2 regions of the Alteribacillus sp. JSM 102045 genome follow, and region 2 is predicted to be linked to the other one. Evidence: a T-box and tRNA genes for the amino acid it is inferred to sense, from the RefSeq annotation. Region 2 holds a T-box; the other holds one or more tRNA genes.
What was found. A T-box is a leader RNA that pairs with one kind of tRNA and senses whether it is charged. The one in region 2 lies ahead of tyrS (tyrosine--tRNA ligase), so its partner is inferred to be a tRNA-Tyr.

Region 1 (6,738 bases), on a different contig from region 2:
TCAAACTAAGCTGCTCGGTCAGCACAATATCTATAACATTCTTGCTGCGATAGCTATAGGATCAGAAAAAGGAATTTCTCTTGAAAAAATTGCAAGAGCAGTTAAGAAAGTTCAGCCAGTTGAACACCGGCTAGAACTAAAAAAACCTTCTGGTAACATAACAATTATTGATGACAGCTTTAATTCCAACCCTGTTGGTTCAAAAATGGCGCTTGAAGTATTGGGGCAAATGCCTGAATACAAAGTGTTAGTTACACCTGGAATGATAGAACTTGGGGAAAAAGAATATGAATTAAATAAAGCTTTCGCTGAACACGCTGCAGAGGTGTGCGACTTTGTGATATTAGTCGGAAAAAAACAAACCCGCCCTCTTCAGGATGGGCTTGCCGCAAAAGGATATCCTGAAAACCAGTATTATGTGGCATCAAACCTTCAAGATGCATTGGATAAAATGAATCAGGTAGCCGTGCAAAAATCCGTGGTGCTGTTGGAAAATGATTTACCTGATACTTTTAATGAGTGAGGAAGAGAGGGAAAATTGTAATGAAAACCAGAGTAGGTGTATTTTTTGGTGGGGTTTCAGTAGAACATGAGGTATCCGTTATCTCTGCCCTCCAAGCAATGAAAGCAATGGATGACAGCCAATATGAAGCAGTCCCTGTTTACATCAGCAAGGACCGCAATTGGTATACAGGAGAAGAACTTCTTGACATTGAAGTATATAAAGATTTAAAACAGCTTTTAGAAAACGCTCAGAAAGTGTCGGTAGCTAAATCAGATAACGGAAATGTGGTATTACAAAAAGATCCGGTTCCGAAGTTTGGGAAACGAACAGTGGCTGAGATTGACGTAGCTTTTCCTATTGTTCACGGTACGTTTGGAGAGGATGGGGTTCTGCAGGGTCTTTTTGAGTTATATGACCTTCCTTACGTTGGCTGTGACGTAATGTCTTCTGCTGTTGGTATGGATAAAGTAATGATGAAGCAAATGCTTAGAGATTCCAACCTTCCTATTTTGGATTATGTTTGGTTTTACAGCAGTCACTGGACCGATGATAGTGAAGAGATTATTAATATGATTGAAGAACGTCTTGGTTTCCCCGTTATAGTGAAGCCGGCTAACCTGGGCTCAAGCGTTGGAATTAGTAAAGCAGAAAATCGTGAGGAGCTTGAGGAAGCTGTAGAAGAAGCGATGTCTTTTGCTTCGAAAATCTTAGTGGAATATATGGTGCAGGATATGAAGGAAGTAAACTGCTCGGTTCTTGGCGATTATGAAGAAGTAGAAGCTTCCGTTATTGAAGAAGTCCTGAAAACAGAAGAGATATTAAGCTACCAGGATAAGTATCAAGGGGGAGGAAAAAGCGGTGATGCAGCAAAAGGAATGGAAAGCACAGATCGTGTTATTCCTGCGCCTTTAGACGACGCTCGTACAATAGAAGTTCAGGAACTCGCAAAGGACACTTTTCAAATCCTTGGCTGCAGCGGGGTATCCCGTATAGACTTCTTAATTGACCAAGCTAAAGATAAGGTTTACGTAAACGAAATCAATACTATTCCCGGGTCTTTATCCTTTTACCTATGGGATCCAGCAGGGAAGAATTATACCCAATTAACTCATCAGCTTATTCAGCTGGCTTTAAAACGAAAACGAGAAAGAGACAAATTGACATTTTCTATTGACTCTAACCTTTTCTCCCTCCAAAGTGCAGAGGGTGTAAAAAGCGGTTCAAAGTCTAATAATTTATAGCTGCTTCAGAGAAGTAATAACCGTCTAAAACAATGAGACGGTTATTTTATTGTTTTAAATCGTTTCTAATTATTGAAGGTCATTTTAAAATAATTAATCTATAAAATCTTAAAAAATCCTTGCAACTAATCACCGCTATAAGATATAATATCATATGTCAGCAAGAGAGGTTACTCTTTGCTGCATATGTGGCCCGTTGGTCAAGTGGTTAAGACACCGCCCTTTCACGGCGGTAACAGGGGTTCGAATCCCCTACGGGTCACCATTAATTTTTTTATTTTACATATCGGACAACCATTGACAAACATAAGGTTGTTTGTTTAAAATAGAACGGTGCCTTTTTTAAATGGAGGGGTAGCGAAGTTGGCCAAACGCGGCAGACTGTAAATCTGCTCCCTCTGGGTTCGGCGGTTCGAGTCCGTCCCCCTCCACCATTTATTTGTTTAAAATTTGTACTTCAGGCCAAACTAGTGTACAATACATTTTAGCTGCTTTTTAAAGTATATAAGATGTGTATAATGAAACATAAGAAAATTTACAATAAGAGCCATTAGCTCAGATGGTAGAGCATCTGACTTTTAATCAGAGGGTCGGAGGTTCGAATCCTCCATGGCTCACCATTTCATTGAAAAAATGACTACATAATATATATTTTTGAATGTACAGGACGCGGAAGTAGTTCAGTGGTAGAACACTACCTTGCCAAGGTAGGGGTCGCGGGTTCGAATCCCGTCTTTCGCTCCATTATGCGGGTGTAGTTTAGTGGTAAAACCTCAGCCTTCCAAGCTGATGTCGTGGGTTCGATTCCCATCACCCGCTCCATTATACATATTGGGGCCTTAGCTCAGATGGGAGAGCGCCTGCTTTGCACGCAGGAGGTCAGCGGTTCGATCCCGCTAGGCTCCACCATACATAATAATTAATAAAACCACAGTGAATGTACTGTGGTATTTTTATTGTTTAGGAAATTATGTTTTTACAAGTTGTGGATAACTATCTCCATATTGTTTGATCCGCGTCTAGCTTCAGCGCCCAGCCTCTTGGGCTTAAATAACCTCCATTCATGAAAGGCAAAGAGCGCCTTTCATGACTGAAGAACATTTACCTGTCGACGCTGAACAGGGCGCTTGCGCTTTTGTTCTTTTAAAGTTTTAATTTTGTGTGTGCCGGGGATTTTCATAAAATTCTTCCACCTGCGTGTAAATAGACAGAAGCTCATATAAAAGGATGAGTTCTGGTGGAAAGTGTGTCGGGTGCTGATCGTTATTTTGGGTGATTTCTTCATTTCCTTCCCAAAATAATTCCATTAATTGCCGGACTCGTTTTTGATGAATAAGCGGATTGTAATGAGAATCGCTTTTCATGCTTTTTGCTAAGTAACGAACAGCTTCCATAATGATCGATTTTTCTTCTGCTGTCCATGAAATCGTGTCTAATGGAGTGTTTAAGACGTTGGCTATATGATAACGAATTAAACGCAGCCGAACTAATTGGTGCTGTGCAAGATAAAACAAATCTTTTTCACTTCCAGCTAACGGATGGAATTTTGATTCGTCTTTTTGAAACCGAATAAGCGTTTCTGTTTTATGTAATTTTTTATCTAACTGCTCAATAATTTCTTTTTGACTGCTTTCTTCTTGGTTGTTTTCTAGAACCTTTCTAAACAATTTCTCAACAGCAGTTCCTGTATTTTGGGCCATTTTATTAATGTTTCGAATAATGTCCTGCGTATAATCCGGCGGGAAAACAAACATGTTTACGGCGGTGGAAACTAACAAACCGATTGTGGTTGTTCCTAACCTAATAAAAAAGGAAATAAAATAATTATCGTGCAGAACTTCAACCATTGCTACAGAAGTAAGGGTGGCAACTAAAAGACCAGCATGCAATTTAAGTTTCACACAAGTAGCAATTGTAAATACTGCCGCAAGTGCATAGGTTATTGGAGAATGGTCGAAAAAATAAATGAACAGCACGGCATAAAAAGAACCAAAGACGGAAGCCGGCAGACGAATGATCCCTTTTTTAATAGAATCTGAAACAGTGGGTTCTAAAGTGACAATTGCTGTAATGACAGCAAACACAGGCGGCCAGCCTAAGATTTGGCATATCCATGCTGTTATTAAAATGGCGACTCCTGTTTTGATTACCCGGTTTCCAGCAAATTGAAATCGTTTCATATCTTTTTCTCACCTTCATAAGTCTATCATACACGATTGGGCATCGTGAGAATAGATAAGGCCTGACTCCATAATGAAGTCAGGCCTTACATACGTCAAATCTGTTAAGCTTTTGCTGCTGATAATGTATTATCATATCTATTTAAAAGTTGGTCGAGTTCTTTACTTAAATTCACCACTTCTTCAGAAAAAAGTGGTTTATTCCAAGCGATATGATTTAATTTTTCTCTTTTCGTTTCAATTTCCCTAAGCAAGGTTTGCTCAGACATTATTGTTCACTCCCGTATGGATGATTATTTAATTTTATTTTTACCCATTTCCAAAGATTTGAAAACACTATTTTTCCATTTTCACAGAATTGTAAATTTATCCCCTATCTGCAAGAAGAGATGTTATAATTAATTTCGTAGAAAAAAATGTCAATCAAACGTTTGATTAATAGAATAACTCGAACTAAGAGTTATTCGTTTTTGTATGAATGAAAACGTCCAAAACAATTTTAAAAATATGAAACCTGTGGAGAGGCGAATTCGTAAGGAAGAGACCCGCAAAGTGGGTGGAGGTCTAGATATGGATGCGGTAGTAGAACGGCTGATTAGAGAAATAAAAAGAGAAAAAGATCAGGAAGCATTTGCAGAGCTGGTAGATTTGTATAAAGATAAAGTTTATCAAATTGCTTACCGGATGACCGGGAACAGCCACGAAGCGCAGGATATGGCTCAAGAATCATTTTTAAGAGCTTATGCCAACTTAGAAAGTTATGATGAAAAGAGAAAGTTTTCGACGTGGTTGTTTCGTATTACAACAAATTTATGCATCGACCGTCTGCGTAAAAAAAAGCCTGATTACTCCTTGGACGCTGAGATACAAGGCACAGAAGGGCTGACTGGTTATTCCCAAATTGCAGCTTCCGAAAAGCTTCCTGAAGAACAAGTGGTTACATTAGAAATGCAGGAATGGGTGCAGCGGGAAATTTCCTATTTGCCGCCAAAGTATCGTTCCGCTATTATATTACGATACATAGAAGGTTTGCACATAAAAGAAATTAGTGAAATTTTAGATCTGCCGGAAAACACTGTTAAGACTCACATACATAGAGGCCGTGAAGCCTTGCGCAAACGGCTGGGAAATGCGTAAGGAGGGAGGAATAAAGGATGGCATGTGAAAAAAAGTACGAAATACAACTGCACAAATACTTGGATGGGGAAATGATTGATTCGGAGCGTACCGAGTTTTACCGGCACTTAGAAGCATGTGAGGAGTGTTCGGCCCATTACAAAGAACTGAAAAAAGCAGTTATGCTTGTACAGAGCTCCTCCCATATTGAAGCGCCTGCTGGCTTTACGGAAGCTGTAAGGAATAACCTTCCTCGTGAAAAGAAACGGAAGCATTGGAAAAATTGGATGAAACAGCATCCTGTCTTAGTAGCTGCATCATTGTTTGTTTTTTTAATGGCCTCCAGTTTATTATCTGTTTGGAATGAACAATCTGGTGAAGGAGTTTCGGTAGTCGGCGGACAAGGTGTAGAGATTGACCGGGAAAACGACACGGTGATTGTTCCAGAAGGAGAAACGGTTGATGGCGATCTTCTTGTCAAAAACGGAAGCGTCGAGGTGAAAGGGGAAATAACCGGAAATTTAACTGTTATAAATGGAGAACAATATTTAGCTTCAGCTGGCAAGGTTGCTGGGGAGATTGAACAAGTAGACCAGGCTCTGGAATGGTTTTGGTATCATACAAAACGGATCGTTTCCGATGTCTTCTCTTTTGAAGAGAACAATAAAGAAGAGCAAAAATAAAGGTTTCATATATATTATAAAAGGAAAAATGAAACAAAGCCGATACCCAGGACGTCTAATTCCTGGGTGTTTTTTTTATAACGGAAGAAAGTCTTTTTTAAAAATAAGGTTTTCTCTGCATAAATATGAAGATAAATCGAATTTCTATTATTAAAACAGAAAAAGTGTACGTAACCTGTAAGGCGAATAGGAAAAGATATATGCTATAATAAATTTATTGTTTTCTTTTTCTTGCAAGAGCTAATTGGAGGAAGAGCGATGTTGCCTGGAGACGACTTTCAATTTTTAAATATGTTAGGTACAGTTGTAGATATCTCGCTAGTAGCGTATGTTATTTATAAATTGATAACTGTTATTCGCGGAACACGGGCTGTACAGCTTCTAAAGGGGATAACTGTCATATTAGCTGTTTGGTTTTTAAGCAGCTTCTTTGGACTGCGTACTTTACAGTACATTATGTCCCAGGCCGTTACATACGGGCTTTTAGCTATTATCATTATTTTTCAGCCGGAACTAAGACGCGCCCTTGAACAGTTAGGAAGAGGCCGGCTATTTGGACGTTCCGCCACCCCGGAAGAAGAAAATTCAGTTAAAACAGTAGAAGCAATTATGAAATCAGTGAAGTATATGGCAAAACGCCGCATTGGCGCACTGCTGTCCATTGAAAAGGAAACGGGAATGAATGATTACGTTGAAACTGGTATACCTATGAATGCTACAGTTACTTCGGAGCTGTTGATTAATACATTTATACCGAATACCCCGCTTCACGATGGAGCAGTTATTATGCGAAATAATGAAATTGCAGCTGCAGCGTGCTATCTTCCATTGTCGGAAAACCCTTTTATTTCAAAAGAGCTGGGTACTCGTCATCGCGCCGCTTTAGGAATTAGTGAAGTTACCGATTGTTTAACCATTGTAGTCTCAGAGGAAACAGGCAGTATTTCTGCAACCAAGAATGGAGATTTACATAGAGATCTCGATGAAGATACTTTACGGGCAATGCTGGAGCG
Region 2 (6,738 bases):
TCCTGACGTTCTTCTTCATCAAGGTCATCAATCTCAATACCATCTTCTTCTAATAAATTTTCACGTATGATTCGAGAAGCCCGGTCTTGTGCTTCATACGTAAGGTATGGATAATCTTCAACGAGGCTTCCGGATGGATCGGTTAAATTATTTTTTATGTCATATTCAAGAGCTTCTTCGTATTCTTCTTTTGTAATAAAGCCGTTTTCATGCATATTGTTTAAAACTAATTTCATTCTGTTTAAACCGGCATCAAAATCTTCCTTAACTTCTCCGCCTGCAGCAAAAGGGGTATAGACGAAGGGGTTTTTTGGAAGACCTGCAATAAAAGCAGATTGAGCTATATTTAATTCCGAAGCATCTACTCCAAATAATCCTTCTGCGGCAGATTGGGCTCCTGCGATATTCCGGCCATTTGCGTTTCGGCCAAAAGGAACAATATTAAGGTAGGCTTCGAGGATTTCCTCTTTTTCAAAAAAGTTTTCCATTCGTAAGGCCAGGGCAATTTCTTTTGCTTTTCGGTCAAAAGAAATTTCATTTGTCAATAATTGGTTTTTAATAATCTGCTGGGTCAGCGTACTGCCGCCGGTCTGCGTGCTGGCCCCGGTTATCTCTTGGTAAGTAGCACGAAATAATGCTTTTGGGACGACCCCTTTATGTTCAAAGAAGTATTCGTCTTCTGTAGAAATAACAGCATGAATTAGATGATTAGACATTTCATCAAGCGACCGTTCTTTTCTTTCAAGGTCAGCAGGTATTTTTCCTAAGTATTCATCATCGTCAAAATATAGATCGCTTACTTCTTCATAATTATAAACTTCCTGTTGAAATTCTTCTTTACTGTAATCTTCCTGATCTTCTACCAATGAGACAAAATAGCCGGCCCCGGCCCCTCCAACAAATAATGCCAGCATTACCATCAGAACAGCCGATATTAAGACAAGGTTCCAGAACACATGGGATGTAATATTAAGTCCTTTAATGAATGAATGGTTTTTCACCTTGTCGAGCTTGTGGTTTAGTCTTTCAAAAAATTTATGCATATATAATTCCTCCTAAACGTCAACGATATTATAGCATAAGCGGTACTAGCTTCCTATGCGTTTTACTGATTTTCTCTTCTGCCGTTGACAGAAAGAAAGCAAATATGATAAAAGAAATATAGTCTAAAAATTTTATAATAATAAGCATTGAAGGATTGAAGTAGCATATTCCTCCCTGTATTCAGAGAACCGGCGGCTGGTGCAAGCCGGTACAAAGGAAAGATGTGAATTACGTTCTCGAGCTTCTTTTGGTTTATACGTGTTCTTCCTATGAATCAAAAGACGGAATCTGCCGTTATAACAACCGAGTGGAAAGCAGCATGTAAGCTTTCAACAAGGGTGGTACCGCGATAAAGATCGTCCCTTCTAGAGAGGAAGGGGCGTTTTTTAATGGGAAAAAATCCCTAGGCTTTGATACTCAGCTTTGAAACGTATTTGTTATTCTCAAAAAAGGAGCGCTGGAATGTGGATATTTTAAAAGACTTAGAATTTCGCGGATTGATTAATCAAGTTACAGACAGAGAAGGGCTTCAGGAACTGTTAAATGAAAAACAAGTAACGATGTATTGTGGTTTTGACCCAACTGGGGATAGTCTTCATATTGGACACCTGCTGACCATAATAACTCTTCGCCGTTTTCAGCTGGCAGGACATAAGCCTCTCGCGCTTGTAGGCGGGGCTACTGGGTTGATTGGAGATCCAAGCGGAAAAAAAGCGGAACGGACATTGAATGAAGAAGATGTCGTCAAAATGTATAGTGATAGAATTAAAGGACAACTACAAAAATACTTGGATTTCGAGGGCGGCGATAAAGCTGAGGTGCTAAATAACTATGATTGGATTGGAAGCATGAGTGTTGTTTCCTTTTTAAGAGATGTAGGAAAACATTTTGGTTTAAATTATATGCTCGCAAAAGAGTCAGTTGAATCCCGCATCCAGTCCGGTATTTCTTTTACAGAATTCAGCTATCAAATATTGCAGTCCTTTGATTTTTACCATTTAAACAAAGAAAAAGGATGTCAGCTGCAAATTGGCGGAAGCGACCAATGGGGAAATATTACAGCTGGTCTAGAGCTGATCCGCCGGATGAAAGGTGGAGAAGAAGGAGAACAGCCGGATGCTTATGGATTTACGATACCTCTTGTTACAAAAGCAGATGGGACGAAGTTTGGGAAGACGGAAGGCGGAGCCATTTGGCTTGATCCTGAAAAAACGTCACCATACGAATTTTATCAATTTCTCATTAACACGGACGACCGTGACGTTATTAAATTCTTGAAGTATTTTACGTTTTTAGATAATGAAGAAATTAATGAATTAGAAAAAGAACTGGAAGCGCGTCCTGAAGAGCGTAAAGCCCACCGCAGACTTGCTGAAGAAGTGACTTGTTTCGTCCATGGGGAAAATGCACTCACCCAGGCGCAGCACATTTCACAAGTTTTATTTGGCGGAGGGGACCTGAAAGAACTATCTGCCGAAGAAATTAAACAAGGGTTTAAAGATGTACCAGCTCACGTAATAGAGGAGAAAGAAAAGGGACTCTTAGATCTTCTGGTTGAAGCAGGCATCTCTCCTTCTAAGCGGCAAGCGAGAGAAGATATTAAAAACGGAGCAATTTATATTAATGGAGATCGTTGTCAGGAGCTGGATAAAGTCATTGGAAAGGAAGATAAAATTGATGGTGCCTTTACTATCATTCGCCGCGGGAAAAAGAAATATTTTTTAATTCAATATGCTTAAAAACAGACCTGAGACCATGCAGCCGGTCTCAGGTTCTTTCATATTGAACGTAAAAAAGTCAGACACCCTAAATTTAGGAAGCCTGACTTTTGTTTAGCTTAACGGGAGTAGTATTCAACGATAAGCGCTTCTGTAATTTCAGAAGGAAGTTCAGAACGCTCAGGATAGCGGTTGTACGTTCCTTCAAGCTTTTCTTCGTCAAAAGTTAAATATTCTGGTACGAAGTTGTTCACTTCTACTGCTTCTTTTACAGCAGAAAGGTTGCGGGATTTTTCGCGAAGACCGATTGTTTGGTTCGGCTTAACGCGGTAAGATGGAATATCTACACGTTCTCCGTCAACCGTTACGTGTCCGTGTGTAACAAGCTGGCGCGCAGCACGGCGTGTGCGAGCAAGGCCAAGTCGGTATACTAAGTTATCAAGACGGGATTCAAGCAAGATCATAAAGTTCTCACCGTGTACCCCTTGCATTTTACCAGCCTGTTCAAACAACTTGCGGAATTGACGCTCGTTCAAACCGTACATATAGCGAAGTTTTTGTTTTTCTTGAAGCTGCAGGCCGTACTCTGAAAGTTTCTTCCGTTGAGTCGGTCCGTGTTCGCCTGGTGCATATGGGCGTTTTTCTAATTCTTTTCCTGTACCGCTTAGAGAAATACCAAAACGGCGGGATTTTTTCCAAGATGGTCCTGTATAACGTGCCATACAAGAAGCCTCCTCTATATTAAAGTATTGGAAAAAGAACAACGTTGACAATCTCCTGACATGCTCATTTTGTTTTCAAGCATCTTCGCCTCGACAGCTAGAGGTTACGCAATGCCCCTTAAACCAATGATTCAGCCGCAGGTTTAAGGAACAAAATGATAAGGGTGTACATATCAAGTTTGTCCTGGCTGTCTTTCACACAGACGCCATTATATAATTTTTCGAAATCTAAGTCAATATTTCCCGCTGTATAAAGTGAAATAATTTTTTAAGAAAAGAAAGGAAAAGTTTGGATAAATAAGTTATATTTAACTGCAAAAGACTCAGGTCAAATGTATCATATATAATAAATCATAAAATTTTCAACGTACAGGATGGACTAATGCCGCCGCTGCCACGGGAAGTGGAGTCTTTGGCGGTTTCCTTTAAAATGCGATCAGCCGAGTTCATCGATGCGGGCTGGTTCCGTATTAAAAGAAGTAATAAAGGCCCTTCAATCTGTCTATTCATCATGCCGTATTGCCCTGCATTTATCACAAGAATGGGATGTACAAGAAGATTTGCCGGAGATTGATTATTCAAATGGGTTAGAAAATATGAATGGATAAATGAAACAAACTTATTTATCCGGCATGATACAAGAGGATGACACCTCTGGAAACAACACATCTGTGTTATATATTCCGCTTCGAGGGAAACAGGGAATTTATGGAGTCCTTCAAATGTAATGAGACATCATATATATTAAATTCCAGGTTAAAGCTGGAAGAGACAGCACAAAGCATGAAAAGCCAAATCAAAAAATTTATCCCCTCTTGAAAAATGAAAATTGAATTTGTACTTACAAATGAGAATGATAATTTTCGAATGCTAAATAAAAGCTTCTTTAAAAAACCGGAGCATATAAAAGTTATATATAAAATGATTAAACGATTTGAAAATCAAGCAGATCCTTTATTTATAAGTGACCTAAACACAAGACCAACCTATTGCTTATTGGAATACAACTCCTGATGGCTGTGCCTATGGTACAAAGCAGGGAAATAAAGGGTATTGTTATTGTGCTGGTAAAAGAATTTACTTTTCACCAATTTAAACTGCTGCAGTCGCTTGTTCATCATTCCACCCTTGCTTTTCTGAATGCTATGCTCCATGAACAGCTGGAAACTATGGTAATTACCGATCACTTAACAAAACTGCATTCCAGGCATTATCTTGATGAATGTATACTTCGGGCGCTTACTCAAGAGAAGGAAGGTACGTTTCTACTTTTCGATATTGATAAATTCAAAAAAGTAAATGATACCTTTGGCCATCAAACAGGAGATCAGATTATTATTCAAGTTGGATCGATTATTCAGCAGAATATTCGTAAAAATGATATTGCAGCAAGGTGGGGAGGAGAAGAATTAGCAGTTTATTTACCTCAGACTGCTGCGTCAGCAGGAAAAAAGTGGCACGCCGAATTGTAGAAAGTGTTGCAAGGGAATCAGCCCCAGCAGTGACTGTGTCTTGCGGCGCTGCAAACTGGAAACAAGAAGAGCAGGTGTCTCTTGATCTTCTCTTTGTGCGGGCTGATCGCGCCCTTTATCAAGCGAAAAAGTAAGGAAAAAATCAAGTCGTTTTCGAAGAAGAATCAAAGGATGCTTTATTTTAAAGGTGCGTGCTGCCCCCTTTTGATAGGTTTCTTTACGCAAGTGAGGAACAATCGAAGACAGCACGCACTAAATGAATAGAAGCTATGCCAGTGTTTAAATATGTTTCAATAAGATGTCAGCAAATTGCTCCAGATACTGTTCTTCTTCTTTAGAGAACCTGTTATCAACAGGGCTGTCAATATCTAACACTCCTATTAACTGACTCTCCTTTACAAGAGGAACAACAATTTCAGAGCGTGTAGCCCCGTCGCAGGCAATATGTCCGGGGAATGCAGTAACGTCTGCTACACGTACTGTACGTCGTTCATTCGCTGCAGTCCCGCATACTCCTTTTTTCATTGGAATTCTCACACAGGCAGGCAGGCCCTGGAACGGACCGAGCACAAGCTCCTCTTTTTGTTCTTGGTATAAATAGAAACCTACCCAATTAACTTCATCTAGAAATTGATTTAATAAAGCAGCAGCATTAGCTAAATTGGCGGTTTGCTCTGTTTCCCCTTCTAGTAAAGCATCGAGCTGTTTAAATAAAGTAGTGAATCCTTCTTGCAGTGTACCTTTATATTCAACCGGTTGAAACAATTATTTTCCTCTCCTTTTCTAACATGGTTCTGGATAAAACAAGTTTATCATATAGATTTTGTCACGTCTCACACAGCACTTTGCCGAATAAACCTTGAAAGTGTCGACAACTTTTTAAAGGGTTATTAGTAAGAAAGAAGGAATTATTAAGTAAGGTTGAAAATCGCTCATGATCATAGGTTTCTACATTGTTTATAAAGGAGGCGATGGCTGTGTCCGCCACCGAAAACACCAAGGAAAAAATGTTAGAAGCTGCAACGGTCTTATTTACCAGTAAAGGATTTCATGGAACCTCTATTAGAGAAATAGCCGCAAAGACTGGCGTCAATATTTCCCTTGTGTCCTACTATTTTGGAGGAAAGCAGGGCCTGCTTGAAGCATTGATGACAGACTTTCTAGAAGGGTATATGAAAGAGCTGGAGCAGGCCGTGAAAGTCACGCATGCAGATGCTTATGAAAAGATGCTGTATATGGCTGAAAGAAGCTTAACTTATATGCAAGTACATCATTTACGCGCTCGCTTTGTACTTCGCGAGATGACATTAGATTCTACTCTTATTCGCGAAATAACCAGTACTTATCTCATGAAAGAAAAACACCTGTACTCTATTGTTTTGAAAAAAGGAATCCAGGAAGGAACATTTGCCTCCATCCCTGTGAATTGGACTATTATGCAATTTAGAGGAATGGTTATCATGCCTTTTTTACATCATCAGTATGTAAGAGAAGTTTTCCATCTTCAGCCTCAGCAATCACATTTTGTTACGGTTTACCGTAAAGAAATAAGAGAATGGGCATCAAAAGTATTGTTAAAAGAAAATAAGAAGAATCAGGGGAGGCGTACATTCGCCAGAGAAAAGCGGGCTGACTATATCCATCCGTAATGATCACTCCCATTATATAAGCTGTCCTGTCCCCTGCATTAATTCTTTTGCCTGGTGTGCATCCGAACCGTATATGAGCGGGATGCCTCTTTTTTTTGCTTCTAAAGCAACATCTCGAGGTGGATAGGACTCA

Region 1: it has a tRNA-Tyr gene. The T-box ahead of tyrS (tyrosine--tRNA ligase) is inferred to sense a tRNA for this amino acid. The anticodon was not compared.

Annotation. Positions count from the first base shown of each region.
Region 1 covers NZ_JBHFQG010000035.1:19,888-26,625, forward strand. Annotated here, with positions in the region: gene ACE1TI_RS17715 (UDP-N-acetylmuramoyl-tripeptide--D-alanyl-D-alanine ligase) at 1-523, shown strand, start outside; gene ACE1TI_RS17720 (D-alanine--D-alanine ligase family protein) at 544-1,746, shown strand; tRNA gene ACE1TI_RS17725 (tRNA-Glu) at 1,937-2,011, shown strand; tRNA gene ACE1TI_RS17730 (tRNA-Tyr) at 2,095-2,180, shown strand; tRNA gene ACE1TI_RS17735 (tRNA-Lys) at 2,291-2,366, shown strand; tRNA gene ACE1TI_RS17740 (tRNA-Gly) at 2,416-2,490, shown strand; tRNA gene ACE1TI_RS17745 (tRNA-Gly) at 2,495-2,568, shown strand; tRNA gene ACE1TI_RS17750 (tRNA-Ala) at 2,580-2,655, shown strand; gene ACE1TI_RS17755 (aromatic acid exporter family protein) at 2,898-3,926, opposite strand; gene ACE1TI_RS17760 (aspartyl-phosphate phosphatase Spo0E family protein) at 4,031-4,195, opposite strand; gene sigW (RNA polymerase sigma factor SigW) at 4,497-5,063, shown strand; gene ACE1TI_RS17770 (zf-HC2 domain-containing protein) at 5,081-5,725, shown strand; gene cdaA (diadenylate cyclase CdaA) at 5,984-6,738, shown strand, end outside.
Region 2 covers NZ_JBHFQG010000004.1:70,439-77,176, reverse strand. Annotated here, with positions in the region: gene ACE1TI_RS04210 (transglycosylase domain-containing protein) at 1-1,043, opposite strand, end outside; T-box leader at 1,182-1,411, shown strand; gene tyrS (tyrosine--tRNA ligase) at 1,509-2,783, shown strand; gene rpsD (30S ribosomal protein S4) at 2,882-3,484, opposite strand; gene ACE1TI_RS04195 (hypothetical protein) at 3,937-4,092, shown strand; gene ACE1TI_RS04190 (GGDEF domain-containing protein) at 4,498-4,956, shown strand; gene ACE1TI_RS04185 (diguanylate cyclase domain-containing protein) at 4,938-5,090, shown strand; gene ACE1TI_RS04180 (GAF domain-containing protein) at 5,236-5,721, opposite strand; gene refZ (forespore capture DNA-binding protein RefZ) at 5,934-6,605, shown strand; gene hisJ (histidinol-phosphatase HisJ) at 6,618-6,738, opposite strand, start outside.